3 regions of the Rhizobium sp. SG741 genome follow, and region 3 is predicted to be linked to each of the others. Evidence: riboswitches for the same ligand, from Rfam matches in the RefSeq annotation. Region 3 holds a riboswitch; each other region holds the start of a gene.
The links. Region 3 has a riboswitch for cobalamin ahead of FHT29_RS18915 (aromatic ring-hydroxylating dioxygenase subunit alpha). Riboswitches for the same ligand answer to the same signal wherever they lie in the genome.
Positions count from the first base shown of each region.

Region 1: it holds a riboswitch for cobalamin, as region 3 does, so the genes downstream of both, FHT29_RS28715 (ABC transporter substrate-binding protein) here and FHT29_RS18915 (aromatic ring-hydroxylating dioxygenase subunit alpha) in region 3, are expected to answer to the same signal.
Region 2: it holds a riboswitch for cobalamin, as region 3 does, so the genes downstream of both, cobU (bifunctional adenosylcobinamide kinase/adenosylcobinamide-phosphate guanylyltransferase) here and FHT29_RS18915 (aromatic ring-hydroxylating dioxygenase subunit alpha) in region 3, are expected to answer to the same signal.

Region 1 covers NZ_JAAZQP010000014.1:156,540-166,970, forward strand. The annotation lists gene FHT29_RS28695 (MFS transporter) at 1-408, opposite strand, end outside; gene FHT29_RS28700 (metalloregulator ArsR/SmtB family transcription factor) at 990-1,577, opposite strand; gene FHT29_RS35000 (hypothetical protein) at 1,790-2,245, opposite strand; gene FHT29_RS28710 (methyltransferase) at 2,266-2,973, opposite strand; cobalamin riboswitch at 3,237-3,494, shown strand; gene FHT29_RS28715 (ABC transporter substrate-binding protein) at 3,659-4,675, shown strand; gene FHT29_RS28720 (iron chelate uptake ABC transporter family permease subunit) at 4,676-5,713, shown strand; gene FHT29_RS28725 (ABC transporter ATP-binding protein) at 5,710-6,474, shown strand; gene FHT29_RS28730 (glutathione S-transferase family protein) at 6,737-7,387, shown strand; gene FHT29_RS28735 (LysR family transcriptional regulator) at 7,462-8,391, opposite strand; gene FHT29_RS28740 (EamA family transporter) at 8,478-9,374, shown strand; gene fdxA (ferredoxin) at 9,537-9,878, shown strand; gene FHT29_RS28750 (dihydrodipicolinate synthase family protein) at 9,900-10,431, shown strand, end outside.
Region 2 covers NZ_JAAZQP010000027.1:21,513-31,943, forward strand. The annotation lists gene FHT29_RS33705 (nuclear transport factor 2 family protein) at 1-340, shown strand, start outside; gene FHT29_RS33710 (helix-turn-helix transcriptional regulator) at 337-1,140, shown strand; gene cobO (cob(I)yrinic acid a,c-diamide adenosyltransferase) at 1,159-1,803, opposite strand; gene FHT29_RS33720 (dimethylsulfonioproprionate lyase family protein) at 1,800-2,399, opposite strand; gene cobN (cobaltochelatase subunit CobN) at 2,396-6,352, opposite strand; gene cobW (cobalamin biosynthesis protein CobW) at 6,362-7,411, opposite strand; gene cobU (bifunctional adenosylcobinamide kinase/adenosylcobinamide-phosphate guanylyltransferase) at 7,417-7,941, opposite strand; cobalamin riboswitch at 8,082-8,480, opposite strand; partial or broken gene FHT29_RS33740 (chloride channel protein) at 8,661-10,431, shown strand, end outside.
Region 3 covers NZ_JAAZQP010000007.1:98,343-108,773, reverse strand. The annotation lists gene FHT29_RS18935 (transporter) at 1-482, shown strand, start outside; gene FHT29_RS18930 (BA14K family protein) at 554-1,015, opposite strand; gene FHT29_RS18925 (GH25 family lysozyme) at 1,306-2,265, shown strand; gene FHT29_RS18920 (hybrid-cluster NAD(P)-dependent oxidoreductase) at 2,355-3,443, opposite strand; gene FHT29_RS18915 (aromatic ring-hydroxylating dioxygenase subunit alpha) at 3,446-4,690, opposite strand; cobalamin riboswitch at 4,787-4,992, opposite strand; gene FHT29_RS18910 (ACT domain-containing protein) at 5,210-5,623, opposite strand; gene FHT29_RS18905 (DUF6656 family protein) at 5,728-6,339, shown strand; gene FHT29_RS18900 (L-threonylcarbamoyladenylate synthase) at 6,398-7,372, shown strand; gene FHT29_RS18895 (FAD-binding oxidoreductase) at 7,502-8,932, shown strand; gene phnF (phosphonate metabolism transcriptional regulator PhnF) at 8,937-9,671, opposite strand; gene FHT29_RS18885 (MOSC domain-containing protein) at 9,744-10,295, shown strand; gene FHT29_RS18880 (DNA translocase FtsK) at 10,374-10,431, opposite strand, start outside.

The DNA.
Region 1 (10,431 bases), on a different contig from region 3:
AGGGAACCAGTAGGTCAGATAGAGCAACACGCCCGGATAGAAGCCGGCTTCGCAGACGCCGAGCAGGAAACGGACGATGTAGTAGCTCGTCGCCGTGTGGGCAAAGACCATGCAGGCCGAGACGATACCCCAGGTGATCATGATCCGACTGAGCCAGAGACGGGCGCCGACGCGCTGCATGATCAGGTTGCTCGGTACTTCGAAGGTGGCGTAGCCAAGATAGAGAATACCGGCCCCGAATGCATAGGCCGCATCCGAAAGACCAGTGTCGGCCTGGTAGGCCGTCTTGGCGAAGCCGACATTCGATCGATCGAGAAAATTAAGGATCAGCATCAAGCCCAGGAAGGGCAGAAGACGGATGGTCGCCTTGCGGACGGCGCTCTGCAGCGCCGGATTGTCGTCTGTCATGTCACTCCTCCCGGAACGCGGCGCCTCCTGCCCGAGACCGCTTTCCGTCCTCACACCGGACTTGACAGGTCGGGCACCTCCACATCGGCCCGCCATGGCGGTTTGCCAGTTTGCATATACGCAGACTATATTCATCTGTAAAAAGGTCAATAGGAGTCGTTTCGCGTGATCGAAGCACCGGGGAAAGCCGTGAAACGAGGACGCAGCGCCGTTGCGATGCTCCCAAATCCACCCAATGTTGCTTCTTGAGGGGGTGTGATTGACTGGTTTTGATCGTTCACATAGGGCTTGCGACGAGCGACCCGCATTCGCATGCGGGCAGGGTCAAAGTCCCGGAGCATACCATGCGTCCTGCCGGAATCGAACGCCCGCTGATGAAGGCGACGGTCGGCCGACTAGCCTATCAGCCACCAAAACAGCGTCCCGAATACACAAATGTACAACGCGATGCGGACGAGACCCTCGTTCACGTTGCCTTTTCCAACGATGAATGTGGACCAGTCTTCTTGCATAATTGTCCCGCCTTGCTTGACAACGCTCTAACGAAATTTCTGTCGTGGCGGTCGCGCCTCAGCCGGCGTCTAGTGCGGCGAAATGCGATAAGCGCAACGGCGAGCGCCGTGAAGAATGTGCTCCTCACGTTCTACCGTGCAGCCGTCGCCAAGGACATCGCGAAATACCGCCAGTTCCGATCTGCAGAAGCCCTGGCAGGTCGTTGCGGCCGCGCATATCGGACAGTGGTTCTCAATCAGGAGCCATGCGTCGCCTTCATTCGTCCGACGCCATTCGGCCATATAGCCTTCGGCGGATCGTTGCGCCGCAAGGGCTGCAATACGCGCCTCGAGATCATCGACGCCTTCGAGGACGGCTGCATAGGTGGCCCGCGTCTCGCCTTCTCTTGCGGCAATCAATTGGTCAAGCGCGGCTTCACCGAGCGTGTTGCGAACCGCCTTGATCAGGCTGACGGCAAGCTCTCCATGCGTATCGGGAAAAAATCCGTGCCCGCGCTCCGTCAGCTCCCACTCCTGTTGCGGCCGGCCGACGCCCTTGGCTTGAGAACGAGCCTCGACGAGGCCATCCGCTGCCAGCTTGACAAGCTGCTGGCGCGCATTCTCCCCGGTTGTTCCAAGAGCAGCGCCGAGCGCCGATGAGGTTTGCGAACCGCGCATCTTCAAAAGCGTGAGAATCCGCTCGGATGCGGGCCGCCCCTGGCGCTTCTCCGCTTCCGTGTCAGTCGAGCCAGCGAGGTAATATTCCAAAGCCATGCTTGGTATATAGTCGAGCCTCGAACAGCCATCAATCCCGATGGGCGCCTCTAACTCGACTTTGGATGATGATTCAATTTCACCGCGCACGGATGCCTGACCGGATTGCCTCTCCATCAACTCGATATTCGAGCCTGAGCGATACCATTGTATCCGGAAAAATATAATGCCAGTGGTTGGACCTCTTCCAGGAGAATCCCATAATCAGACTCCACCGCCCGATCCCTGTCGGGAAAATCGCTATTGAACTCGGCAGCATAGTGTTCTCGACGCCCGCCTGAGCTGACCGTGTGGTGACCGATCAGATCGACCGTCAGGTGCATATTCCGGATGTCGTGAACCGCGTCATCATCCTGCAGCACCAGACCCTCAACATCGCCGTCCAGCTCGAAGCGCTCTGCGGCATCGCGGTTCGTTCGGCGAAACTCGGCAGCGGTCAGTGGGAGGAAACCGCTTTCGCGCCGCTGTTCCGGCAAAGGGACAGGAAAGGAAGCTGTCGCGACAGGGGCAGGAGATATTGCGAGACGCCGGATTTGTTTCGATCGACTGATCCGAATAGCCTGCCTATGCATCGAAATGCCCGGTGATGGGATCAAGCCCTGACGATGTGGATCCCGTAACTCCTCACGCTCTCATCTCCCACGATGTCCCTCATATGCAAGGGCACGTCCGATTCCACCGACCAGCGGTCTTTTACAACAAGGTGCTCTGGAAGATGGTCGACGATGCCCGAGATGACCTTTTCGTAGTCTACAATGATCGCTTCGCGACCGATCAGGCGATCGATCAAACTGGCATCGCTCGCCACGTGGCCGTTTTCGCAAAACCAATAGGATATGAGGTCCAGCTCCGAATTCGACGGCAAATCGGGAGGCAGGGTCTGGTTGAGAAAGCTGAAATTGCCGGCGCAACCGGAATCCGTCAGCACCGTTTGCGCGATGTTCAAGTGTAGGGGCGATTGATCGACGAAGGTCAGGTGCAGCCTCGGGTTCGTAGCGAGAAATGCGAACGTCAATCCGAAGACGCCCGAGCCGCAGCCTAGGTCGCGCACGTTTTCGTATTTCACCGGTTCGATATTCGCGGAGAGCAAAGCCAGGCAGCATTTGAGAGCGTTTTTAATTCCATACGCCTTCGTAAAAGTCTCAGCCTGCGTCTCGTGGTCAAATATGAAAATTCTTGCTGCGCTTTCGACCTCTTCTCTGAGCGCCAAAGCCTCCTGATCGGCTTTGAAGATTCCCGACTTTGCCTGTAACGCCGCTGCCAATTCAGCCAGCTCGACCGGAAACGTCCCCTGTTGCATTTTCATCCATCATTTTGGTTAGGCTCACGCCGTCTGGTGAGCAGTGATAATGTCGATATATTGGCCCGCAGGGCGTTTTAGATATGAATTCCATTATGCAGATCGATAAATGAACTTCGCCGGATGTGAACGCATCCATTTCATTCTCATACAACGAGACGAGTGTGTTCTTCAATGTCGAGCAACTCGTCGTCGAGGTGGAGAAGAGAAGAAACATTGCGCGGCTTTTGTCGATGGATGTGCTTGACGGCGAGCGGTCGTCCGACATAACTGGATGCGACGGTTCCCCAAGGAAGACTCTACGGGGATTAATAGGGAACACGGTGAGGGCGACCCAAAGGGGACCTAGACCGTGGCTGCCCCCGCAACTGTAAGCGGATTGCGGTCATCCCGGAGCGACCAGCTTGCTGGTCATCTCCCAGGGTCTTCGGACCATGCCACTGCGCGGAAACGGCGCGGGAAGGCAGATGATTGTCAGACATCCGCGAGCCAGGAGACCTGCCGTCAATCACGATCCAATCAGCCGGGCGGGGATGCCCGGAAAGGGACAGAGAATGATTGACCTGAGCCTTCGATATTACCCGGCACTCTTCGTTCTTGATTGGGATTTCCGCAACCGGCTGCGGTGTGCCTGAGCGCTGTTGCGCTGACGTCACTCAGTTTTTCATCCCTATCGAGATCTTTCATGCGCCATTTTCTGACGACCATTACATTTGCGCTCGGCCTTGCCGGCTTCGCAGCTCCCGGTTTTGCAGCGACCCAGTATCCCCTCACCATCAGCAATTGCGGCCAGCAGGTCACCTTTAAAAAGGCTCCAGCTCGGATCCTGTCCATCGGTCAAGGCATGACCGAGATCCTGCTGTCGCTCGGCCTTGCCGACAAGATCGTCGGAACGGCCGTCTGGGTCGGGCCTGTTCTGCCACAATATGCCGAAGCCAACGGCAAGATCCCGCGTCTTGCCGATAATGACCCGAGTTTCGAAGCGGTTGTCGGCAAGGAACCGGACCTCGTTGCCGCCGAATTCGAATGGCATGTCGGTCCGCAAGGTTCGGTCGGCAAGCGCGAGCAGTTCTCCGGGCTTGGCATCAACACCTACATCGCGCCGACCGACTGCGTTGCCAAGGTCAATGCCGACGGCGGTGACGGCGTGCGCAAGGAACTCTTCACGATGGACCTGATCTATCAGGAGATCGATGAACTCGCGCGGATTTTCGACGTCAAGGATCGCGGCGATGCGCTGATCGCTGACCTCAAGAAGCGTCAGGCGGAAGCAGTGGCTTCAATTGCCGGCGCACAGGCCAAGAACCTGCCGATCGTGTTCTGGTTCTCGAGCAAGGAAGTCAACGGCGATGCCTTCATCGCCGGCAAGAACAGTGCGCCGGCCTATATCCTCAAGACACTCGGCGCCAGGAACGTCGTCACGACGGAGGAGGAATGGCCGCTTGTGGGATGGGAGACGATCGCGCAGGCCAATCCGGCCGTGGTCGTCATCGCGACGATGGATCGCCGACGCTACGCGGCCGACGATCCCAAGGTCAAACTCGATTTCCTCGAGAAGGACCCGGTCACGAGCCAGCTCGATGCGGTCAAGAACAAGCACTTCGTGATGATGGACGCGCAGTCGATGAATCCCACCATCCGGACCATCGACGGCATCGAGACCCTGGCCAAGGGCATCAAGTCCTTCGGCCTGGCGCAATAGATGCGCGGGATCGCAAGACGGCAGAAGCGGTGGGCGCTATTGGCGCTCACCATCGCCGCAATCGTGCTTCTGGCGCTCATGATCAGCCTTGCCGTGTCGATCGGCGAGATTTCCATTCCGCTGGCCACCACAGCCAAGGCCGTTGCCAACCGGCTGCTGGGGACGGATTTCGAGTTGAGCCGGATCCATCAGGGTATCGTCTGGGACTACAGGCTGAGCCGGGCGCTTGTGGCCGCCAGCGCCGGCGCCTCATTGGCGCTGAGCGGCGTGATCCTGCAGGCCATGCTGCGTAATCCGCTCGCCGAACCCTATGTGCTCGGCATTTCAGCAGGCGCCTCGACCGGCGCGGTCTGCGTCATGATCCTCGGTCTCGGCTCGGGAATCCTGGGCCTTTCGGGTGGGGCCTTCCTCGGCGCGATCGCGGCCTTTCTCTTCGTCGGCCTCCTGGCTACGGGCGTCGCCGGCACAAGCGAGCGGATCATCCTGTGCGGCGTCGCCGGCTCGCAGCTCTTCAATGCACTCACCTCCTATATCGTCACCACATCGGCGAATGCCGAGCAGGCGAGGGGTGTCATGTTCTGGCTGCTCGGCTCGTTGAGCGGCGTGCGCTGGCCGGATGTCTATCTTTCGGGGCCGGTTGCCATTGTCGGCTTTGCAATCTGCATGGGACATGTCCGGGTTCTGGACGCCTTCGTCTTTGGCACCGATGCTGCGGCTTCGCTCGGCATTGCGGTGCGGCGCGCGCAGATCGTCCTGCTTGGGACGACGGCGCTCATGACGGCGGCGGTCGTCAGCATCGTCGGCTCGATCGGCTTTGTCGGTCTCGTCATCCCGCATGCGGCCCGTTTTCTGGTCGGCCCCAGTCATGATCGGCTGCTGCCGGCGGCGGCGCTTGCCGGCGCGATCTTCATGGTCGGCGCCGATATCGTCTCGAGGATCATCATACCTCAGCAGATCCTGCCGATCGGCGTGGTCACCGCCTTGTTCGGTGCCCCGGCCTTCGCAATCATTCTCTATCGCGCCCGGAGGACGGCATGAGCATCGCGGTCGACAAGGTAACCTTCGCGGCCGGCAATACGCTGATCGTCAACGGCATCAGCCTGACGGTGGAGAAGGGAAAGGTCCTCGGTCTGCTCGGACCGAACGGTTCCGGGAAGTCCAGCCTCCTGCGGCTGATCTGCCGCTTGAGAAAAGTACGCAGCGGCATCATCCGGCTCGGCGGCAACGATATCGCGGCCATCCCGCGCGGCGATATCGCCCGCCGGATCGCGCTGGTTGAGCAGCAGGCGACGACGGAGACGCAGGTGACCGTGATGGACGTGGTTCGCCTTGGTCGCACGCCGCATCGCGGCCCATTGTCGGCCTGGAGCGCTCGTGACGATGCGGCCGTCCTCGATGCGCTTGGGCGTGTGGGCATGCAGGGCAGGGCGGCGCAGCTCTGGCAGACCTTGTCGGGTGGCGAGCGCCAGCGCGTCCATATCGCCAGAGCCCTCGCGCAGACCCCCAGCGAACTGCTCCTGGACGAGCCGACGAACCATCTCGATATCCAGCATCAGCTTGATATTCTGGGACTGGTCTCGAAGCTCGACGTCACCTGCATCATTGCCCTGCACGATCTCAATCTGGCGGCCATGTTCTGTGACAGCCTAGCCGTGCTGCAGGAGGGCGAGGTGGTTGCGGCCGGAGCTCCCGAAGATGTTCTGACGGAGGAACTGATCGGCCGGGTCTTCGGCGTGCGCGCCCATGTCCAGAAATCTTTGGTCCACGGCCGCTGCAACATTCAATACATGACGGGTTGAATGTATTCGCACAGTCACGATACCGCGTGGTTCCACGCGAATGGAGTTCGGGCCAATGTTCGACTTTCGCAGTGTCGTCTTTGCACGCCGCCCATGTCGTTTTCACCGGCGCCGTGCGCGTGTAGAAGGATGCTGGCTGATGTGCATGGAGCGCATTCCTTGAGCTGCATTTGAACCGACCGTGACGGCTATCTCGAGCATGTCGTGTCGGAATCTCGTTTAGCCAATCGTCTTCAAGACAGACAAGCTATGGAGAACGGCGATGACGATTACTATTACCGCCTTTGAACGGTCGCCCGATCGCGGCAAGGGTCTGGCGCGTGACATGCGCGTTCGCTGGGCGCTCGAAGAAGTCGGTCAGCCTTACGACGTTCGTCTTCTTTCGTTCAAAGCGATGAAGGAACCCACGCATCTCGCGCTTCATCCTTTCGGGCAGATTCCGACCTATGAAGAAGGCGATCTCGTCCTGTTCGAGTCGGGGGCGATCGTGCTCCATATCGCGGAGCACTATCAAGGCCTGCTGCCGGACGATGCCAAGGCCCGGGCGCGCGCCATCACATGGATGTTTGCCGCGCTTACCACGATGGAGCCGCCGATCGTCGATCGCGAAGTCGCCAGGCTCCTGGAGCGTGACGAGACCTGGTACGAGCAGCGCCTGCCCATGGTCGAGGAACGCATCCGCAAGCGGCTGAGCGAACTTTCCGGTCACCTCGGCGATGCCGACTGGCTCGACGGCAAGTTCAGCGCCGGTGACCTTCTGATGGTGTCGGTGCTGCTCAGGTTGAAAAGCTCGGGTCTACTGGACGAATATCGGAACCTCTCCGCCTATGTTGCTCGCGGTGAGGCGCGGCCCGCATACAAGCGTGCTTTCGAGGCTCAGTTGGCGGTTTTTACCGCCGCGTCGACTGGCTGACGAAGCTCAGCTTTCGACCGGGTGTTGCCGTTAGGGGCGCTTGCTGCATAAGACCGGAACAATATAGCGTCCGCCTATGCGCGCGCCCGCGTTGGTGCGGTAAAGGCTGCGATCGTCATCTCGTCATGGCCCGCTTCGCCGAGGAGGCGCTTTGCAAGTTCCGTGGCGGGGCCACTCAGGGCATTGTCGGGCCGGATCAGGTGAAACGAGACGTGGTAGTCTATAGCCCTGTCGGAAACCGGTACCAGCCTGCCGCTTTCAATTGCCGCATCCGATAGCGGCGGTCGTGCCAATGCAACGCCCACGCCCTGAACGCAGGCATCGATGACGAGATTGTAGTCCTCGAACCGCCGGTCCTGTCCGCGCGGCAGGTATTCGACGCCCTCCGGAGCGAGCCAGCGCCGCCAGCCCTCGATGTTCGAATCGTGCAGGATCGGCATGGCGAGCAGCGATTGCGCATCGCGATTCTGCCCAAGCCTTTCCGCCAGCGAAGGCGCCGCGATCGGAAAGGATCTTTCGTGCCAGAGGGGCAGAGCGCGCACACCGGCCCACGGCCCCTTGCCGCAGCGGATGGCGAGATCCGTTCCCTCGCCAAAGTCCGCCAGACGATGTTCAAGGATCAGCTCGAGATGAATGTCGTTGCCTTCGAGCTTCGGCAGGCGGGAGAACAGCCATAGCGACGCGACGGAAGGTGTGAGGGAAAGACGAACCGTCGCCTTGTTGCGCCGGGGAAGCCAGCGCTCGCCGCTGTCGCTGAGAAGGGCAAGGGCCTCCTCAGCGCGGGCAAAGAAGCGCATGCCCTCCGGAGTGAGGCTTACGCCGCGCGGCTGCCGCGCAAAGAGCCGCACACCGAGCCAGCGCTCCAACCGCGATATCTGTCTTGAGACGGCGCCATGGGTGATGCCGCCTTCTTCGGCAGCTGCCGAAAAGGAGCCAAGGCGTGCCGCGCGTGCAAAGGTTTCAAGTGTATCGAGCGGCGGCAGTGCTTGCGAGCTGTGAACCATAAACACAGCTGATCATTGATTGCGGTGCTTTTCAAGCACGTATTGGGGGCCTATTCCACTCCCATGCAAATGGATGGGAGGCGAGCATGAGCATGTTGACGAGCGACGTGGGGGTAAAGGGCAGGTTTGATCTGGTGGCCTTTTCGGCTGTTGTCGTCACGATCATCTTCTGGGCTTCTTCGTTCGTCGTCATCCGCATCTGTCTCGGGCCCCTGACGCCGATAGAACTTGCGACGGCCCGTTATGTGACGGCGGGCGTCATCGCTCTTGGCTATCTGGCATTCAGATGGAGCGTCCCGACAAGAGGGGATCTCCTGCGGATCTCGATTGCCGCAATCCTTTTCATCGCCACCTATGCGGTGCTGCTGAATACAGGCGAACAGACCGTGCCGGCGGGGCCTGCGAGCTTCATCATCAACACCATGCCGGTGTTCACGGCATTGATCGCCATGTTTGCTCTCGGAGAGCGCTTCGGCTTCTGGGGGTGGATCGGCACGGCGGTTTCCTTCGGCGGCGTGGCGTTGATCGCTGCCGGAACGGGCGATGGGTTCAGCTTCGATCCAAACGCCATGCTGATCCTCGGCGCTGCTCTTTGCTCGGCAATCGCCAGCGTCCTGCAAAAGCCCGTTCTCGGGCGGCTGCCGGCATTGACGGTGACTGCCTGGGTGCTGTTCATCGGCTCCATTCCGCTTCTTCCGGCCGTGCCCGCCACCCTCAGAGCCTTGGCCGCCGCGCCGGCAGATGTGAACTGGGGCGTTGCCTATCTCGTGATCTTTCCGACCGCGGTCGGCTACGTTACCTGGGCCATCGCCCTGAAGCGGCTTTCGGCTGCACGGGCATCCAACTTCCTCTACGGGGTACCGCCGACAGCAACGCTTATCGGCTTCCTCTGGCTGGGAGAAACTCCCTCGACAATCGGCGCGATCGGCGGCGCCCTGGCGATCTTTGGGGTCGTCGTCGTCAACATGAGACGGCGGAAGTAGAGAGCGTGGCGTAGATGACAGCCGGCACCATGCTGCATGTTTGCCGTTTTACCGTTGCCGTTTCGGCAATGAAAGAGCCGCAAATCAGCGCTTCTTCAGAACGCCTTTGTTTGTCATAGTTTGGCTCAAGGCGGCCGCAGAGCGCGCCGCGAGGCGAATTTCATGGCTTATGTCATCACCGAACCCTGCATCGATATCAAGGATGGCGACTGCACCGTCGCCTGTCCTGTTGACTGCATCTACGAAGGCGGCCGGATGTTTTATATCCAGCCGCAGGAGTGCATCAATTGCGGGCTCTGTCTTTCCGTCTGTCCCGTCGACGCTATTCTGTGGGATCAGGAAATGCCGGCGGAGCGGCTGCTCCTCCGTGACGTCAACCGTGATTTCTTTGCCGACGAAGTGACCGGCTGGGGTGCCCCCGGCGGCTGGGACAAGAGCCGGACGACCAGCCAGGACCATCCCTTCGTCGCCGCCTATCGCGGACCTTCCGAAAACCGCTTGTGATACCATGTGAGGAGCCTTCTCGTGACGCAGACCCGGATAGCCGGCGTGATTGCCGCCGTGCCAACTCCTTTTGACCATCGCGGCGATATCGATGGCGATGCTTTCATCGAGCATGCTCGCTGGTGCCTGGATAATGGCTGCGATTTTTTGAACGTGCTGGGGACGACCGGGGAGGCCAATTCCCTCTCGGCCTCTCAGCGCAGTGCGCTGATGGCGACCGCGGCCCGTGGGCTGGACGGCGGCAGATTGATGGTCGGCACCGGTACACCGGATCTGGAAACCACGGTCGCGCTGACGAGGCGGGCCTTCGACCTCGGCTTTGCCGCCGCTCTCGTCCTGCCGCCCTATTATTATAAGCCCGTGGACGAGGATGGGCTGTTCGCCTGGTTTGCCGAACTCGTGAGGATGACGGCCGAGACGCCGATCGCGATCTATCTCTATAATTTTCCGCAATTGACCGGCATCGAATTCTCGCCAGCGCTTTCGGCGCGGCTCGCACAGGCCTTTCCGGAGCGGATCAATGGCGCAAAGGACAGCTCCGGCAATCTCGCCT
Region 2 (10,431 bases), on a different contig from region 3:
ACGTTATATTGCCATCTGGAATGAGACGGATTCCGAACGCCGGCGTGCCCTTATCGCCGAAGCATGGACCGAAAGCTGCAGCTATATCGATCCACTGTTGCGCGCCGGCGATCGCGAGCAGATCCACGCGCTGGTCACGGCAGCGCACGAGCGCTTCCCGGGCTTCCGCTTCACATTGATCACGGACGGCGACCGCCATGGTGACAATCTCCGCTTCTCCTGGGGCTTCGGCCCGGCTGACGCCGAGCCGCTGATCAAGGGCACGGATTTCGCCATTCTCGAGGGCGACCGCCTGAAGTCCGTTCACGGCTTCATCGATCAGCTGCCGGTGGCCGCATGATGACGACGGCCCGCTCTCTCGGCGACCATCTGCGCGAATGGCGGCAACGCCGCCGTTTGAGCCAGCTGGAATTCGCCCTCGAAGCCGACATCTCACAACGACATCTCAGCTTCATCGAGAGCGGGCGCTCGCTTCCCAGCCGCGAGATGCTGATGCATCTCGCCGAACGGCTCGGCGTGCCGCTGCGCGAACGCAATCCGATGCTTCTGGCGGCAGGATTTGCGCCCGTGTTTCCCGAGCGCAAGCTGGACGACCCCGCACTTGCACCGGCATGGCGCGCGATCGATATGCTATTGAAAGGCCACGAGCCCTTTCCGGCGCTGGCGATCGACCGTCACTGGACGCTGGTCGCCGCCAACGCCGCAGTCGCGCCGCTTCTTGCCGGCATCGCCGATATCTCGCTCGCCAATCCTCCTGTCAATGTGCTGAGGCTCAGCCTGCATCCAGATGGACTGGCGCCCCGGATCGTCAATCTGCCCGAATGGCGCAACCATCTGTTGGAGCGCTTGCGCCAACAGACCACCGCGACAGGCGATCCTGTGCTCATAAAATTGCTGCAGGAGCTTTCCGCCTATCCCGCGCCGCCGGCACAGAAATCTGGCCCCTCCGACCGAGATTTTGCAGGCATCGCGGTGCCGCTTGAGCTTCTCACCGAAGCGGGCCGCCTCTCCTTCATCTCGACAACGACTATCTTCGGAACGCCAGTCGACGTGACTCTATCGGAGCTGGCAATCGAATCTTTCTTCCCCGCGGACCCTGAGACCGCCGAATTGCTGAAGACGATGATCCCCAGCAGCTAGCAGCGGCCTCGCCGCCGGTCAGAATTCGACGCCCGGCTGTCCCTTGATGCCGGAGCGGAACGGATGCTTGATCAGCTCCATCTCTGTGACGAGATCGGCGATCTCGATCAGCTCTTCCTTGGCATTGCGGCCCGTCAGGACCACATGCGTCATGTAGGGCTTTTCGGCCTTCAGGAATTCCAGCACTTCGTTGATATCGAGATAGTCATAGCGCAGCGCGATATTGATCTCGTCCAGCAACACCATCGAGTTACGCTCGTCGCGGATCAGATCCTTGGCCTTTTCCCAGGCCACTCGCGCCGCCGCCACGTCGCGGGCGCGATCCTGCGTCTCCCAAGTGAAGCCTTCGCCCATGGTATGAAACTGGCAGACATCGGAAAAATGCTTTTCGATCAGATCGCGCTCGCCGGTCCACATCGCGCCCTTGATGAACTGAACGACGGCGCAGGGCTTTCCGTGCGCGATATGGCGGAAGATCATGCCGAAAGCGGCTGACGATTTTCCCTTGCCCTTGCCGGTATGGACGATGATCAAGCCCTTCTCGTCCGTCTTGGTCGCCATGATCTTGTCGCGCGCCGCCTTCTTCTTGGCCATCTTGTCGGCGTGGCGAGCATCGTCGTTCTTCGGTGCGTCGGGGGCCGTTTCGGCCAATTCGTCGCTCATGGCATTCTCCCTGATATGATCGATTTCTGTGCCAGCGGCCCGCCTCGCCAGAGGTAGAGCGCCACCAGCGGCAGGCTTTCGGTTCGCATGGCATGGCGGATATTCGAGGGGTGGTGGATAACCTCGCCCGACCAGCGCTGCAGGAAAGACTGCGCATCCTTGCTCCACAGCGCGCCGTCCGTCAGCGGGATATAGATTTCCTCGGCCTGATGATGATGATCGGGGTAGTGCACCCGAGGCCCGAGCAGCAGGAAGCCGCCGGCCATGTCGTCGCTTGCGAAATGACCGCGCGTGCCGAAGAGTTCGACCCAACCATATCTCTGGAGGAAATCCGCCCCGAAATCGGCGATGCTGTAGGTCTGAGCCCAATGCAGCATACCGGCGGCGTTGAGAAGACTGTCAAACAAGGCCGCCTCCGCTTCACCGCCCGGCCTGCGCAGCCCGCGTAGATAGGCAACCACAGGCAGATCGCGCGGCGCAAGCGACCGCTCTTTCATCGACCACTGGAAACCCTCGATGAAATACCTCAGCATCGGATCGCTCCGCGACAAGAGATAGTCGCGGAAGGCCGCCAGAAGGTCCTCGACCGCACTCACGCCGCAGCCTCCTTGCCCGGTTTCAGGCTTTCCAGATCGAAGCGCGCCGAATTGCTCCTCGGCGTCCAAAGATTGCGGTCGATCGCCTCCAGCAGGCGTTCCTTCAACTCGCGCAGTGCCGCCGGGTTCTTCTCCGCCATGAAATCGCGCACTCGCTGATCGACGACGAAGGCCTGGTGGACCGCCTCGAAATGATGGTTGCGGACGGCTCCGGTCGTTGCCGCAAACGCGAAGAGATAATCGACGGTCGCGGCGATCTCGAAGGCGCCCTTGTAGCCATGGCGCATGACGCCATCGATCCATTTCGGATTGACGACACGCCCGCGCACCACCCGGCCGATCTCCTCTTCCAGCGAACGGATGATCGGCTTTTCCGGCCGCGAATGGTCGTTATGATAGATCGACGGACGAGTACCGGCCAACTGTTCGGCGGCGGCGGCCATGCCGCCCTCGAATTGATAGTAGTCGTCGCTGTCGAGCAGGTCGTGCTCGCGGTTGTCCTGGTTCTGCACGACCGCCTGGATCGAGCGCAATCGTTCCTCGAACACCCCCCGCTCAGCCCGTCCTTCCTCGCCGGCGCCATAGGCATAGCTACCCCAGACGAGATAGGCTTCGGCCAGGTCCGCACGTCGCTCCCAGCCCTTCTCGTCGATGAGCGCCTGCAGGCCAGCACCGTAAGCGCCGGGTTTCGAACCAAAGATGCGGTAGCCGGCGCGGCGGCTGGCCGAGGCTGTGTCCAGGCCGGCCGCTTCGAGCCGCGCGATCTCGCCCCGCATGCGCGCTGCGATCGGATTATCCGTCGCATCCTCATCGAGCGCCCCGACAGCCCGGATCGCCTTGTCGAACAAAGCGATCTGCTCGGGAAAGGCATCGCGGAAAAAGCCGGAGATGCGAAGGGTGACGTCGACACGCGGCCGGCGGAGCATTGCAGGCGGGATGATCTCGTAGCCGGTAACCCGCCGCGAAGTCATATCCCAGACCGGCTTGACGCCGATCAGCGCCAACGCCTGCGCGATATCGTCGCCGCCTGTGCGCATGTTCGATGTGCCCCAGGCGGTGAGGCCGAAAGAAACGGGCCATTCGCCATGGTCCTGAACATAGCGGCGGATCAAGAGTTCGGCGGATTTCTTGCCAAGTTCATAGGCGGCCGGCGTCGGCACCGCGCGACTATCGATCGAATAGAAATTCCGCCCGGTCGGCAAGACATCCGGCCTGCCGCGCGTCGGTGCGCCTGAGGGGCCGGGTGGAACGAAACGCCCGTCGAGACCCTTCATCAAGGCAGCGATCTCCGCATCGCCGCAGGCAAGGATCGATGGCTTAAGCCGGGTTTCGATTTCAGCGAGAACGACGCTTGTGTGGGGCCAACTCTCGGGACATGCAATCTCGCCAGCAACGAATTTCGCTGCCAGAAGTTCGATGCGCTCGACGGTATCACCTTGAGTGCGCCAAGGAGCGTCGGAAATGTCCGCAAGAATATTGGGACGCTTGCCAGTCCATTCGGCGGCCATATCGCAATCCAACGGATCGAATGGCTTTTGCGGCGAGATCCCCCCCCTATCCGCAAATTCCACTCCCTCCAACGCGTCTAGCGCAATCGCCCGCTGCAGGCTCTGATCACCGCCCTTACCCAAACCTCTGGGAACCCGCGCCAGTGCCACAGTCAAATCCGTCAGCAGTCGTCCAGACGGCGAAACGCCGAAAATATGCAAACCATCACGGATCTGCATTTCCTTGAGGTCGCAGAGATAGGCGTCGAGCTTGCGCAACGCCTCATCCTCGCCCTCACCCTTGGCGATGCCGGCGTCCTGATCGAGACCGATATCGGCGACAAGATCGAGAATCTGCTTGCGCAGCAGACGGACACGACGCGGGTCGCCGCCCGATGCCTCGTAATATTCATCGACAAGCGCTTCCAGATCCTTCAACGGACCGTAGCTCTCGGCGCGCGTCAGCGGCGGCGTCAGGTGGTCGATGATCACAGCGCTGGTGCGGCGCTTGGCCTGCGTGCCCTCGCCGGGATCGTTGACTATGAACGGATAGAGGTTGGGCGTAGGCCCGAGGATCGCCTCGGGATAGCAGTTTTCCGACAATGCCAGCGCCTTACCCGGCAGCCATTCGAGATTGCCATGCTTGCCCATGTGGATGACGGCATGCGCATCGAAGGATCGGCGCAGAAAGGCATAGAAGGCGAGATAGCCGTGCGGCGGAACGAGATCGGGAGAATGATAGCTCTCCTTCGGATCGATATTGTAGCCACGCGCCGGCTGGATGCCGACAAGCACATTACCAAAACGGGTGAACGGCAGAGCAAAGGCGCCCTCGCGCGCATAAAGGTCCGTCTCCGGATCACCCCAGCGTGTCGTGATCTCATCCTGAATCCGTTCAGGAAGAGACGAGAAGAAATCCCTGTATTCGCTAAAGGAAAGCCTCTCGCGAACCAGCCTGCCATCATGGCCGGAATTTGTGGGACCATCCGCCAAGTGTCGCATCAGCGCGTCGCCATCGGCTGGCACCCCGGCGACAGGATAGCCTGCCGCCTGCATCGCTCTCAAAACCTCGATCGTACCGGCGGGGGTGTCCAATCCGACGCCATTGCCCAGACGGCCATCGCGGTTCGGGTAATTCGCCATGACAAGCCCGACGCGACGATCCCTCGGCTGTATATTGCGTAACCGTGCCCAGTTTGCAGCCAGCCGCGCCGTATAGCGCATACGATCGCCAAGCGGTTCGCTGGCGACGATATTGGCCTCGACACGCTCGTCGTAACGCGCCGCCGCCTTGAACGACACGGCGCGGGCAAGCACACGCCCGTCGACTTCCGGCAGCGCGACATTCATGCCGAGATCGCGCGCCGAAAGCCCCTGCGACGATGCCTCCCAGGCTTCCTTGGACGAAGCCGAAAGGATTGCCTGCAGGACGATCGCCTCGCCTGTTTCGAGAACCGTCGGTTGACGATCCGCGCCCGGTGCAGACACCGCAAAGCCTGTCGTGTTGACGACGACATCCGGCTTCAGCTCGGCAAAAACGCTCTCCAGAATGCCGACGGATACCGCATCCTTCAAACTATAGGCGAACACCGGCAACGGCCGCATACCCTCTGCGATGAGCGCTTGCATCATGGCTTCGACAGGCCTGGTTTCGCCGCTCTGGACGAGCGCGCGATAGAAGGAGATGGCAACAGTCGGAACTTTGAGGTCCGCCAACTGCTCCGCTCCCTGTAACGCCCCCTCACCCGGCGCTCCTTCGATAAACTCAGGGGCGCCACCCTCTCCCCGCTGGGGCGAGGGTAATACTGCACCCTCGACTTCCGCCTTCTCCCCCCGGGGAGAAGGTGCCCGAAGGGCGGATGAGGGGGTGCTTCCACACGACGTAGAAACACTCCTCCACTCCTCGATCCCAATCGCACCCCTGCCCGGCCACCAGATCCCGGCCTTCATCAAGGGTGCGGCCGGCATCGGCTTTTCCGCCCCTGACAGCATCGCCTCGGCATAGGCGAGAAACGCCCTGGAGTTCGCCTCCCCGCCCTCGATCAAATAGGACCAGAGCGCATTGAGATCATCGAGCGCGACATTGGAAAAGGGCGTCAGCCCTGGATCGGGTTTCGAATCTCCCGGCAGCACGGCGATCGCCGCACCCTGACGCGCAGCACAAGCATGCAGCGCCTCCAGTGCATAGTGGAAATAGCTCGCACCTCCGAGCGCTCGCACGACGATCAGCTTCGCATGCCGCGCGGTGCGCTCGATATAGGTATCGACCGACATCGGATGCTTGAGGCTCATCAGGCTCGCAAGCCGCAGGGAACAGCTGCCCTCGCCTTGCCCGCGAGCCGCGGCTATCGCCGCAAGCTCGGTATCGGCCGCCGACAGGAAGAGGATATCGCCCGGCGACTGGCCGAGATCGATCGCCTCGTCGCCGTCACTGATCGTTCCCTTCTGGGCTAGGAGGAGATGCATGACTTTGCCTTAGACCAGCGCTTCGATCGCCTTGCGCACGATCCCTTCGTCCATCTCGTGCAGACCGATGACAACCAGCCGCGTCGCGCGCTCCTCGCCGGGCGCCCAGGTACGGTCGAAATAGTTGTCGATGCGGCTGCCGACGGCCTGTACCTGCAAGCGCATCGGCTTGCCGGGCACATCGACAAAACCCTTGAGACGCAGGATATCATGTTCGGAAATGACGCTCTTCAGCGCTTCGATGAAGGCGTTCGGGTCGGCAATGGGGCCAAGCTCGACGACGAAGCTGTCGAATTCGTCGTGATCATGTGGTGTGCCGTCTTCGTGTTCCAACTCATGGTGCGATTTGCGGTTGGCGATATCACCTTCGGTACCGATGCCGAGGCCGAGCAGAATGGCTGCCGGCACGTCGCCGTTCTTCGCCTCGATGATCGTCGGCTTGCGGACGGTGCGTGACGCGACTTCCGCACGCACGCGGCCAAGGCCGGCGACGTCGATCAGGTCGGTCTTGTTGAGAACGATCAGATCGGCGCAGGTCAGCTGGTCCTCGAACAGTTCCTCGATCGGGCTTTCGTGATCGAGCGAATCGTCCTCGACACGACGGGCTTCGACGGCATCATGATCGTCGGCAAAGCGGCCTGCGGCGACGGCGGCGCTGTCGACCACGGTGATGACGCCATCGACGGTGACATGCGTGCGGATGTCAGGCCAGTTGAAGGCAGCGACCAGCGGCTGCGGCAGCGCCAGACCGGAGGTTTCGATGATGATATGGTCGGGACGCGCGTCACGCTCCAAAAGCTTGGTCATGGTCGGGATGAAATCGTCGGCGACGGTGCAGCAGATGCAGCCATTGGTCAGCTCGATGATGTCGTCCTCGGTGCAGTTCTCCGCGCCGCAGCCCTTGAGCACGTCGCCGTCGACACCCAGATCACCGAACTCGTTGATGATGAGGGCGATCTTCCTGCCGCCGGCATTCTGCAACAGGTTGCGAATCATCGTTGTCTTGCCGGCTCCCAGAAAGCCGGTGATGACGGTGGCGGGAATCTTTGCCTGGTTCATGTGGATCAACCCTTCATTTTCAGCGGCAATCCCGCCGCGATAAAATAGACTTCGGCGCTTGTCGCCGCGATCATCTGGTGCAGCCGGCCGGCATGATCGCGAAATTCACGCGCCATGCGGTTTTCCGGCACGATGCCTAGCCCGACCTCGTTGGAGACGAGCACGAGCCGCGCCTTGGCCTTCGGCAAAAATTCGGTAAGAACAGCAAATTCAGCTGCGATGTTTCGTTCGGCCATCATCAGATTGGTGATCCACAGCGTCAGGCAATCGACGAGAACAGCGCGGCCATCGCCGTCGATCGCCGCCAGCCGGGCGGTCAGGTCGAGCGGCTCCTCGTGCGTCGTCCAGAGATCGCCGCGTTCTTTTCGATGCTGCGCGATACGTTCGCGCATTTCGTCGTCCCAGGCTCGTCCGGTCGCCACATAGTGACGGTCAAGGCCGGTATCCGAGATCAGCGATTCGGCGAACCGGGATTTGCCGGAGCGCGCGCCGCCGAGAACGAAAACAGCGCGGGATTGTGAGGATGGCATGAGCTATTGTCGCCCCCATACGAGGGCACGGAGCCGCGCAACGCGGCTAAGACCGAAAGGGGCGCGCTTACGCGCGAGAAATTCGTTTGGCGCCATGACAACCTCCGTGCTGGCAGCGAGACATGCGTCCCAAGATGGGCCCTGTGCCCGGCACGTATGGCAGGTCTCCTGGCTCGCGGTTAAGGCGCAACGAGGGGGCAGACCGAAACCGGTCGCCCCCGATCGCGCACCAGCGGATCTTTCTCGCCTTCCCGGGAATGCATCATGAAAAGACGGACGATTCGTAGATATCGGAGGCGTCCAGCCCTGGTAGATCATGATGCCACACCAGTGGCTTTTCCGGCTTGAAGTTTCTCCGCCTGTTCGCCCCATGCGAACCATCGGCGGGATAGCTGTCAAACCGGACGAAAGACCCTGACCGCTCTACAGTCGCGGGGTCGGCTGTGATGAGAACGCCCGGATTGGGTCCGCCCCTTCACATTCCCTTTTCATCCCATGCGGCACATCGCCGCTCGGAAACCATTCGTTATGCCGGCAATGATTAGGCTTTCACTTAGTTCAAGTCAATCAAGGACATGGGTGCGACATCGGCTGTCCCAGCCGCGAAATCGCCGCATAATCCCGAGAACACATCACTTTTTTTGCCGTATTTCTTTGATGTTAGGAGTTTATAGAGGCTAAGCCCTTATATTCGAGCAGAAACGTATCGTCCGTCCCCAATGTTGCAGAAATTCCAACCCCGTCGCCTGGGCGTCTTCTCAGCCCTATTCGATCTTGGTCGATTTAGAGCGCTGCTCCGCCGCGGCGAACTAGGACTCGTTTTCGCCGGCGCGCTCGTGGGCATCGCGTCCGGCTGCGCCGTTACGGCCATGAGTTTCGTTTCGCGCAAGCTGCACAGCCTCATCTACGGGATCACGGATTACGAGCGCCTGAGCTCGGCGGCAGTGGCGATCCCGGACAAATCGGTGGTGCTGATAGCCCCGATAGCCGGCGGCATCATTCTTGGTATTCTGCTCTATATTCTTTCACGCACCCGCAAGAAGCCGATGGTCGACCCGATCGAGGCGAATGCGCTGCATGGCGGACGCATGTCCTTGACCGACAGCATCATCGTCGCCGTGCAGAACCTGATCTCGAATGGGTTCGGCGCCTCCGTCGGGCTTGAGGCGGGCTACACGCAGCTTGCCGCCGGCATCGCTTCGAAGTTCGGCTACAAGATGCAGATGCGCCGCGCGGATCTGCGCATGCTCGTGGGCTGCGGTGCTGCCGGCGCCATTGCCGCAGCGTTTAACGCACCGCTGACCGGCGCCTTTTACGCCTTCGAGCTGATCATCGGCACCTATTCCATCCTGACCCTGACGCCCGTCGTCGTCTCGGCCCTGATATCGACGATGATCGCAAGGCTGCTCGCCGGCGACGACTTCGCCATCGATATCGGCCATTTCGGCACAATAGTGCCGGCGGATTACCTTCCGGCTGTTTTGCTCGGCGCTTTTTGCGCCGGCATCGGCATCCTGATCATGCAGGGCGTCGCCTGGGTCGAGGAACTGGCGCGCAAGAGCTCGATTGCGCCGCCTTTCCGCCCGGCGCTCGGCGGCCTGTTTGTCGGCTTGCTGGCTTTGATATCACCCCAGGTTCTATCGGCCGGCCACGGAGCCCTCCATCTCAATCTCTCCACCGATGTAACCTTGTGGGCGCTGGTCAGCCTTTTCGTTTTGAAATCCCTCGCCTCGGCTGTATCGATCGGCTCAGGCTTCAGGGGCGGCTTGTTCTTCGCATCGCTGTTCATGGGCGCGCTGCTCGGCAAGATTTTCGCCTATTGCGCCCCCTATTTCGATCACGCCACGCTGACGCCGGCCGTCTATGCGGTGGTCGGCATGAGCGCGCTTGCCGTTTCGATCATCGGCGGCCCGCTGACGATGACTTTCCTGGCGCTGGAGATCACCGGCGACTTTCCGATTACCGCGCTGGTCTTGGCTGCTGTCATCACCTCGTCTCTCGTCGTGCGCACGACCTTCGGCTATTCCTTCGCCACATGGCGCTTCCATCTGCGTGGAGAAAGCATCCGCAGCGCACACGACGTCGGGTGGATCCGCAACCTCACTGTGGCACGCATGATGCGCCCGGATGTGCATACGGCAAGCGTCGGCATGAGCATCGAGGAATTCCGCAAAGCCTTTCCGATCGGCTCGGCGCAGCGCGTCATTCTGATCGACGACAAAGAGAAATATTCCGGCATGGTGCTGGTGCCGGATATTTATGCGAGCCCGGTCGAGAAAGATGACGAGGAACATGGCCTTGCCGATTTCATCCGCCATCGCAACGAATTCCTGCAGCCGCAGATGAACGCCAAGCAGGCCGCAGCCATGTTCGACCAGACGAAGAGCGAAGCGCTCGTGGTCATAAACGACCTCATCGAACGCAAGGTCGTGGGGCTGCTGACCGAGAGTTACACGTTGCGTCGCTACAGCGAAGAGCTCGACCGCCGCC
Region 3 (10,431 bases):
TGAATTCTATCGAGGACTTCCTTCACGGGAACACGTCGCGCGACGAGCGCACGCGGCTTCCGCCGATCCGACGGACGATCGTACGGCTGCATCGCCATCTGCGCACAGTCCTGTCGCTGATGCGCCACGCCGCCGCCTCGGACGACGAGGAAATGCCGCTCGGCTTCGAGGATGTCGCGGGGCGCCTGACGAGCCGGCTCGAAGCGGTCGAGCATGATATCTATGCGCTCCAGGAGCGCGCCCGGTTACTGCATGAAGAAATCAACTCGAAGCTCGCCTCCGAGATCAATCGCCATCTCTATATCCTGTCGATCATGACGGCGTTCTTGTTGCCGCCGACGCTGGTGACCGGCTTCTTCGGCATGAACACATCGAACCTGCCGCTCTCCGGCGGGACAGGCGGTACGCAATATGCGATCGGCTTCATCGTCGCGTCCATGCTGCTGGCATGGTGGTTGCTCAAACGGATCAACATTCTCTGACATCTGACTATGCATGAAAAGCCGCCCGGCATGTGCCGGGCGGCTCGCATCGATGAACCTCTAAGCGTCGCTCAATAATAGGGTGAGTAGCACTGACGGCGCGGGCCCTGATTGGGCTGGAAGGTGTTGTCGTAAGCGCGATAGGAGCGATAGCGATCCGAGCACCATTCGACGTGACGCGGGTTGATGCCGCCGGCTGGAGGCGGAGCGGCATAATAGCGCGGTTGGCTGGCAATCGCGCCGCCGATGATCGCACCGGCGCCGAAGGCGGCCAGCGGGAACCAATAACCGTCATGGTAACGATAGCCATGGCGATAGCCCGAGTAACCGCGATAGCCGCCATACCAACCCCGGCGATAGTAACCACCGTGATAGTGGCGCCATTGAACCTGCTCGATATTGGCGGGCGCGGTCTTTTCAGCGGGCGCAACCGGTGCGGCAGGCATCTGCAATGCGAAGGACGGCGTGAAGCTCGTCAGGGTAACAGCGGCCGAAATAGCGATGGTCGCAATTCTCGCACGGAAACCAAGCATTCTTATCTCCATTCCCTGGTTTGTCTTGTGCTCAGGCGTTTGGCGTTCGATATCGGGATGCTTCCCGAGCAGGGTTGAAATGCCTGCTTCGTCGCATGTCCGAACAGACGGCGAGAAACGCGGCAACACGTTATTCTGTTCCTCAAATCCCTACCAATTTAAGGAGTTATGCGAGGGCTCCACGATGAATTTATAGTGATTTCATCCTTAACCCAAGATTAACCAGCAATCCTTACTATTATTTCATGAAAGGATCCCGGCAGACTTACGCCTTGATTTGCAGCTTTCTGATGGTCCTGGCCCTCACGGGGCCGGCTACGAAGCTTTCGGCCGGTGAAAGTCGACCCTGGACGGATCCGAGAAACGCCCTCATCATCGACGCCTATGAACTGAACACCATCGACTGGAATACGTTTCTGCAGGACAAGCGGATCGCCGGCTTCATCTCCAAGGCCTCCGACGGTCTGCCCGAAAGTTTCAGTTGTACAGGCGACCATGCCGGCGACACGGTCGCACACTGCAAGACGATGTGGCGCAAATACGCCGTCAGTCGCGAGCTGTATCAGACGCGCCGCATGCTGGCGAAGATGAACGGCCTGTTGTGGGGCGCCTACCATCTGGGGCGGCCCGGCAATCCCATCGACCAGGCCAATCACTTTCTCGACTATGCCGATCCGCAGCCGGACGAGCTGATGGTGCTCGATATCGACGGCATGGACTCCACGCAATTCATGTCGCTGGAGGATGCCCAGGTCTTCGTCGCCCATATCAAGGTCAGAACCGGCCGCTACCCCATCCTCTATACCAACCACAACATCGCCCGCTACATCGCCGATCATCGCGACATCTATCCACTGCTGTCGCGGCTGCCGCTGTGGTACGCGCGCTACAAGCCGGACGTGACCGGCACCTTCCCGCTCGGCAATTGGGACAGCTATGCCATCTGGCAGTTCGCTTCATCGGACAATTGTTCCGAAAAGAGCTGCCCCTACCGCGTTCCGGGCACATTGACCGATATCGACGTCAATATCGTACCAATGACCAAGATACAGCTCGCCAAGATCTGGCCGCAAGGCGAGCTACTGCCTGCCAAACCGTTGCCTGCGCCCGACGTGATGATCGCACAGGCACCGACCTGCAACGGACCGCGGCAGACGCTTATCTCGCTGGTGATCGATCCCATCGTCACGGCCTCGACCCGTCGGTCTGAGCCGGTGGAGATCAATGAGCTGAATTATCAGGATTTCTAGAGCGACAACGGAATAGCGTTACCGCTCTATGATATTTTTTCGCGAAACTCCGGACGGAAAACCGCTGCACGCTTTTCCTGGAGTTTGCTCTAGGCTTCGACCTGGACATCCGTCTTCGGCCGCGAACAGCAGGCGAGGATATAGCCCTCCTCGATCTCGTCATCGAGGATGCCGCCATTGTGGTTCATCTCGACCTCGCCGGAAAGCTTCATGACGCGGCATGTGCCGCAGAGGCCGGATTCGCAGGCCGCACCGATGCGTACGCCCGCGCCGCGCGCGGCCTGAAGCACGGTCTGCCCCGCCGCGCAGACGACGTCCTTGCCGGCCATGGTGAAGCGGATCGTGGTTGCAGCTTCAGTCGACGCATCGTCGGTGACCTCGGCAAGCGGCGTTGCCGCATTCGCCGGCTGGAAGCTTTCCTGATGGTAGCGGGACATGTCGAAGCCATGCGCTTCCAGCATGGAGCGGACCGCATCCATGAAGACTTCCGGACCGCAGCAGAAGATCGTGCGATCCATGAAATCCGGCGCGAGCAAGCCGATCTTGGCCTTGTCGATGCGACCCTTCAGCCCCGACCAGAGCTCGGTGCGGCCGCAGCCCTCGACGATCAGGCCGAGATTGAGGTTCGGCATGAAGCGGGCGAGATATTCCAGCTCCGAACGGAAGATGATGTCGGCCGGGCTGCGCGAGCAATTGACGAAGGTGATGTCCGACAACGGCGCCGTGTCGGCCATGTAGCGGGTCATGGCCATCATCGGGGTCACGCCGGACCCGGCTGACACGAAGAGATATTTCTCGCCGGGATGGCGGATATGGCTGAAATCGCCGAGGGGACCGAAAGCCTTGATGCGCATGCCGGGCTTGAGGTTCTCGAACATCCAGCGCGTGCCGATGCTGTCCTTCTGCGCCTTGACGGTCACGGCGACCGAAAAGGGCCGCGACGGTGTCGACGACAGCGTATAGGTGCGCATGACCGGCTCGGGCGCCGTCGGCAGCTCCAGCGTCACGAACTGGCCCGGCAGGTAACGGAACCAGTTGTCCTTGTCGGACCCGAATGTGAAGGTCATCACATCGGGCGCTTCCGGCGTGACCGAGAGGCATTCGAGCAGATGCTGCCTGTCGCTCCAGGGCTGCATCTGGTCGAGATGTCGATGACGGAGGGAGACGGTCATGTTCATGCTCAGGCAACCGCCGACAGCTTGGCCTGATCGCCCTGCAGCCGGTTGATCATGAAATTCGAGTACCACTCGACGAACTGCATGACGCCGCCTTCATGGATTTCCGAATAGGGACCGGGCTCGTAAGCAGGCGAGCGGATGCCGAAGGCATTTTCCTCGACGATGCGGCGGTCCTGATCGTTGGTCTCAGTCCAGACGTGAGTAAGCTCTTCGAGATCATAATCGACGCCTTCGACCGCATCCTTGTGCACCAGCCATTTGGTGGTGACGGCGGTTTCCTCGGCGTTGAGCGGAAGGACGCGGAAGGAAATCGCGTGATCGCCGAGCATGTGGTTCCAGGTCGTCGGGTAATGGAACAGCAGCATCGTACCGATGTTGTTGATCGTCACATCGGGCGAGAGCGGCCGCTTGACGGCATTCTGGCCGGACATGGTGTAGCTTTCGGCCCCTTCGATCAGCGGCATGCGTGCGGTGCGGAACTGTCCGTCCGGCGAGATCTTGAATTCGCTCGGCAGGCCGGCAGCTTCACAGCGCTTCCAATGAGCTGTGATCACGGGATCGCTCATTGCCCCCTGCACGCCGCTCACCGTCGGCGCTTCCGAAAAAGTGCGGCAGAGTTCGGGATGGTTGGCAGCGCAATGATAGCACTCGCGGTTGTTTTCCCAGACGAGCTTCCAGTTGCCCTTCTCGATGATGGTGCTCTGGAAGGCGACCTTGGCCTCGCTGAGGCGATGAGGGGCTATGTAGGGCTCGATCGTGGCGCGAACCGGCGCGAAGTCCGGCGCATTCTGCGCAAGGCAGATGAAGATATAGCCGCCGACGCTTTCGCAGTGAACCGATTTCAGCGAGTACTGGCTCTTGTCGAAATCCTCGGCCATCTGGCGGGCGAAGAGCAGCGAGCCGTCCAGCTCGTAGGTCCACTGGTGATAGGGGCAGACGAGCTTTGCCGACGAGCCGCGCTCGGTCGTGCAGACCCGCGAGCCGCGATGACGACAGCTATTGTGGAAGGCACGGATGACCTGATCGCGACCGCGAACGATGACGACGGGATAATCGCCGATCTGGACGGTGAAATAATTGCCCGCGCGAGGCACTTCGCAATCATGGCCGATGAACAGCCAATCCCGATAATAGATCATTTCCATATCGAGCTTGAAGTAATCCGGGTCGGTATAGAAGGGCTGCTCCAGGCTGAAACCCTCACGGCGATTCTTCAATTGCCGCAGAACATTGCTGCTGATATCCATTTGCCTATCCTTGCGCAGTACCAAGAAACGGGCGAAGGACATGCACGGCCGGTGGGAACGGCCCAAAGCAATGTCCCGACCGCCCGCCGCGGTCAGTAAACCATATGTGCCCAAGGCTGGTTTCCGGGCTCTGGAGCGGCCCTGTCGCCAGGACCCCATGGCACCTTCCCAGGTCGACCCGACCCAGTGGCTTTATCCGCCATGCCTTACTCCACCACCGTTGCGGGGGCAGCGCCGGATTTTGACCGGCTTCCCAATTCTCCGCCTCCCTAGCAGACGGCACCTTGAGATTGATGACATCATAGCTCTCGGCCCCTTCAGCCGCTGCGCTACAATGCGACATCGGCTTCGAAATTGGCGACAGACGAAACGAGACGCCCGGACGGTTGCGCATAGCGGCAATAAAGGAAGACAATTCAATCTCTTATGCATCGCCGTGGGATGCAGGAATAGTGATCCTCCCACCTCTCGCGAGCGACGCTTTATTCTGAATGCGACAGGTCCGCCGATGGCAGGCGATCAAAGGCGCGCGTGCGCCTGCGAAAGCGCCTGCAGCGCCGCCACCGCACGGCCGGCATCAACGGCCGGAACGAAGATATGATCGTGATAGTAGGCGGCGACGACATTGGCGCTGATACCCTCATTTCCCAAGGCCGTGGCAAAGGCTGCGGTCAGGCCGACCGCCTCCAGCGAGGAATGGATATCGAGCGTGATCATCCGCATGGCGGGAGCCGTCGGAAGCCCTGCCTGCCGCGCTGCTTCCAGAGGAAGGATCAACGTCACTCCCTCCCTTTCCCGAAAGAGCCCGATCGGCTCCAGGTGAATATGATCGGCGAGCGCCGAAGCCGGCACGCTGCAATAGACGAACTCGCCCTCGGCAAGATTCGGCTTCATGTCCGCCAGCAGCAGCTTGAGATCGGTAATGCCGGGCATGATTCTGATCCTTTTCAACGATCCGCAAGCAAGAGCGCGCGCTTCAGCCCGGCTCAAGCTAGACGATCTATCATTCGGCATCCAGACCTCGATGGCGAGCCGGCATGGCAAAACTCAGATATTTCGATGCCAAGAAACCCGCCAACCCGGAGCCGGTGCCGCCGGCGGCGGGGTATACGGAATTTCTCCGCACCGGCCGCATCAATCGCGACAAGACGCATTGGCTCGCCGAGGAGCGACGTTACCTCACGTTCGAGGAAGTGGCCGAACGCACGGCGAGCAAGCTGCGGAACGCCGGCGAGACAACCCATGGCCGTCTCAACAGCTTTCACCAGTCGATCCGCTTTCCGAAACTGATCTTCCATCACACCCTGCGGGATACGCCGCATCTCGGCTATTGCCACGTCACCGCGGCGCGAACGCAATTCGCGAAATATGAGGAGGTAAGCTGGGCCTTCTACATCGCCAATTTCTTTGCTCGCCTCGGCCAGAACGACAATTTCTTCGAAGACATCAGCCTGAAATATTCGCGAATGTATTTCGCCGTCGCCGTCCATCCGGACAAGGAAGCGTCGGAAAAGAAGCTGACGATCAATCGCGACATCCGGGGCAACGGAGTGCTCTTCCACACCCATGATCCGCAGACCGCCATCCGCAACGTCCTGCTGCTCGGCGCCCGCAACGAGCAGCTTCGCGACATCATTCGCCAGCTTTGATCATTGATCCGAAAACTTGAAAAGCATAAGAACGGCCTGAACTGCAAACGGGCAGGCCATGGCGCGACACATAGACATCCTTGAACATCCGCAAACGGCGATAGAGGTCGCCTCGGCAACGCTTGCCGAGGGGTTGCCGATCGGATTGCCGACGGAGACCGTCTATGGGCTTGCCGCCGATGCCACCAATCCGGCCGCCATCACCCGGATATACGAAACCAAGGGCCGGCCGCGCTTCAATCCGCTGATCTGCCATATGAGCGATCTGGCCATGGCCGAACGCTACGCGATCTTCGATCCCATCTCCCGCAAGCTGGCGGAAGCCTTCTGGCCCGGTCCGCTGACGCTGGTGCTGCCGCTACGGCCTGAAAGCGGCATCCATCCGCTGGCGACCGCCGGTCTCGACACGGTCGGCATCCGCGTGCCGCAGGGCTTTGCCGGCGAGCTGATCCGCGCCTTCGGAAAGCCTCTGGCCGCCCCAAGCGCCAATACGTCGGGCAAGATCAGCGCCACCAGCGCCGATCATGTCGACGACGACCTCGGAGAGCGGATCACGCTGATCCTCGATGCGGGCGCTTCGGTGGTGGGCGTCGAATCGACCATCGTCAAGGTCGAGGACGGCGAGCTGCGGCTGCTGCGGCCGGGCGGATTGGCGGCGCGCGAGATCGAGCGGATCGCGGGCAAGGCCGTGAAGCGCAAGAGAGGTGCGGCACCTGCCATCGAAGCACCCGGCATGCTTGCTTCGCATTATGCGCCGGGCGCAGCCGTGCGGCTCGATGCGACCGATGTTTCGCCGGACGAAGCTCTGATCCGCTTCGGGACACCCGAGATTGCCGGCATCGGAAATGCTGTTGCCGTGCTGGATCTCAGCCCTAGCGGCGATCTTTCGGAAGCCGCCGCCAACCTCTTCGATTTCATGAAGCGCGCCGATGCGACGGGTGCCGTGACGATCGCCTTTTCCCACATTCCCGACGAGGGCCTCGGCGAGGCCATCAACGACCGGCTGCGCCGCGCGGCCGCGCCCCGAGCATGATCCCCAAAAGTGCGAAGCGGTTTTGGGGATCATGCAAAAGCGAATAGCTGGAACTTGATGACAATTCGAAGAAGATCAGCAAGTTCCAGAGACTAAATCGGCCCGAACCCTATCGGCAAAGGACACACCATGAGCAGCTTCGCCCCCTCCTCCGCCCTTCTCGACCGCTTCGCCGCCATCGTGGGCGAAAAGCATGCGACGCGTGACCCCGTGGAGATCGCACCGCATCTGGTGGAAAACCGCGGCCTCTACCACGGCGCATCGCCGATGCTGTTGAAGCCCGGCTCCGTGGAAGAAGTGTCAGCGATCCTCAAGCTCGCCAGCGAGACCGGCACGGCCATCGTGCCGCAGACCGGCAATACCGGCCTCGTCGGCGGCCAGACGCCGCGCGAGGGTGGCTCCGACATCATCCTGTCGCTGGAGCGGATGAACCGCATCCGCGATATCGATCCGGTCGGCAACACGATGATCGTCGATGGCGGCTGCATCCTGGCGGATGTGCATAAGGCAGCGGCCGAACATGGCCGCATGTTTCCGCTGTCGCTCGGCTCGGAAGGCTCCTGCCGCATCGCCGGCAACCTCTCCACCAATGCCGGCGGCACGGCCGTTCTCGCCTATGGCAATATGCGCCAACTCTGCCTCGGCCTCGAAGTTGTGTTGCCCACTGGCGAGATCTGGAACGGGCTGCGCCGCCTGAAGAAGGACAATACCGGCTACGATCTGCGCGATCTCTTCATCGGCGCCGAAGGCACGCTCGGTGTCATCACCGGCGCAGTGCTGAAGCTCTTCCCGCAGCCGCTCGGCCATCAGGTCGCCTTTGCCGGCCTGCAAACGGTGGATGAGGCGCTGACCCTGTTCAAGAACGCTTCGAGCCTCTGCGGCACGGCGCTGACCGGTTTCGAGCTGATGCCGCGCATCGGCATCGAATTCACCGCCCGGCACATCCCCGGCGTCCGCGATCCGCTGGAGACAGCGTATCCCTGGTACGTGCTGATCGATATCTCCACCTCGGACTCAGCCGAAACCGCCGAGCGGATGATGACGACGCTGTTGGAGCAAGGCTACGAGGCCGGCCTGATCCAGGATGCAACGATCGCCAGCTCCGAAGCACAGCAGAAGGCCATCTGGCACATGCGGGAAAGCATGTCGGATGCACAGAAGCCTGAAGGCGGCTCGATCAAGCATGACGTTTCCGTGCCGGTGGCGCAGGTTCCGCAATTCATGGCCGAGGCGGAAAAGGCGGTTATCGCGGCCCTGCCCGGCGCTCGCATCTGCGCCTTCGGCCATATGGGCGACGGCAATATTCACTACAACATCTCGCAGCCCGTGGGCGCCGATAAGGAAGAATTCATCGGCCGCTGGCACGAGATGAACAAGATCGTGCACGGGCTGGTGCTGCAGCATGGCGGCTCTATCTCCGCCGAGCATGGTATCGGCCAGCTGAAACGCGACGAACTGGCTTCGATCCGCTCGGATATCGAGATGGACCTGATGCGCCGGATCAAGATGGCGTTCGACCCGGCTGGGATCATGAATCCGGGGAAGGTCCTCAGGCCCTGAGATTTTAGACTGTCACAACGACCCGCTCGGAAGCGAAACAGCCGATTTGGCACGAAATGACCGTGCCGTCGGCATCGACGTCTTCGCCGGCATAGGCAAGAACCGGTGTCAGACGCGATTGCTGTAGAAGGCGCGCCTCGGCCTCGGTCGGCATACGCGCCGTGATGTCGGTGGAGCGGCGCCAATAGTCCGTCACACCGTAATCCTTCAGCGCCGCTGTAAACGAGCCCGTTGCGGCGAACTTTTCCGTCAGGCCGGGAAAGCGCATCGCGGAGCAACTTCGGATGACAACCGAGACAGGAAGTTCGTCGGCATAGGCAACCACGCGCATTTCCAGCACCATTTCGCCCGGCTGCAGATTGAGCCTCGTCGCGATATTGGCATTGGCTGGAATCTCGCGGGTCGAAAGAACTTTGCGGGTGAGGTTTGCCTCCGTCGCGGTCAGATCCTTGCTGAACCTCACCTTGTCACCCAGTTTGAAGCGGACGGGCATATCGGCGCGGACATAAGCGCCGCTTCCGCGCGCCACGCGCAGCAGCCCCTCCCCCTCCAACTCGGCGATCGCGCGCCGCATCGTCACCCGCGAAACACCGAATTGTTCCGACAAAGCGCGCTCGCTCGGCAGGCGGCTACCCGGAGCGTGCCTGCCTCTGTCGATGGCGGTTCGCAGTTCGGTGGCCACGGCCACCCAACCACCAACGGTTTTTACGCCGTCACCCTGCCGATTTTTCTCATCCATCACAATTCCGTCGCCTTGAAATTGGTATACACCAATTTATAGAGATCTGGATCGTTTATGGAAGGGTTCGGCATGAGCGGCAAGCGCATATATGTAACCTCAGTCAGCAGCAGCAATGTGCACGGGTTCAGCAAGCAGAACCGGACTCACATCCAGCTGCTGACGGGCCTCGGCGTGGAAGGCGACGCGCATATGGGGGTCACGGTGAAGCATCGCTCGCGCGTCGCAGTCGATCCGACGCAGCCCAATCTGCGCCAGGTGCATCTCATCCACGAAGAGCTGTTCGACGAACTTACCGAAAAGGGATTTTCCGTCGCTCCGGGCGACATGGGCGAGAACATTGCGACCAGAGGCATCGACCTGCTTTCGCTGCCGCAGGGAACGCGTCTGCATATAGGCGAAGAAGCGATCGTCGAGGTGACGGGTCTGCGAAACCCCTGCAAGCAGATAGACGATTTCCAGAGGGGCCTGCTGCATGCCGTGCTCGATCGCGATGCCGAGGGCGGCCTAGTCCGCAAGGCTGGCATCATGGGCATCGTATCGCAGGGTGGCCGGGTGCAGTGTGACGATACCATCCGGGTCGAGCTGCCGCCCTTGCCGCACATCGAGCTCGAGCGCGTCTGACAAAACAAAAGCGGCCTTCCATTCGAAAGGCCGCTTCCCAGTTAAGTTTGGATTACACCTGGCTGGGTGCCTTCCGGATCAATCGAAATCTTCCTGGCTCGCATTATTCGCCGGCACTCCCTGCCCCCCGCCATTG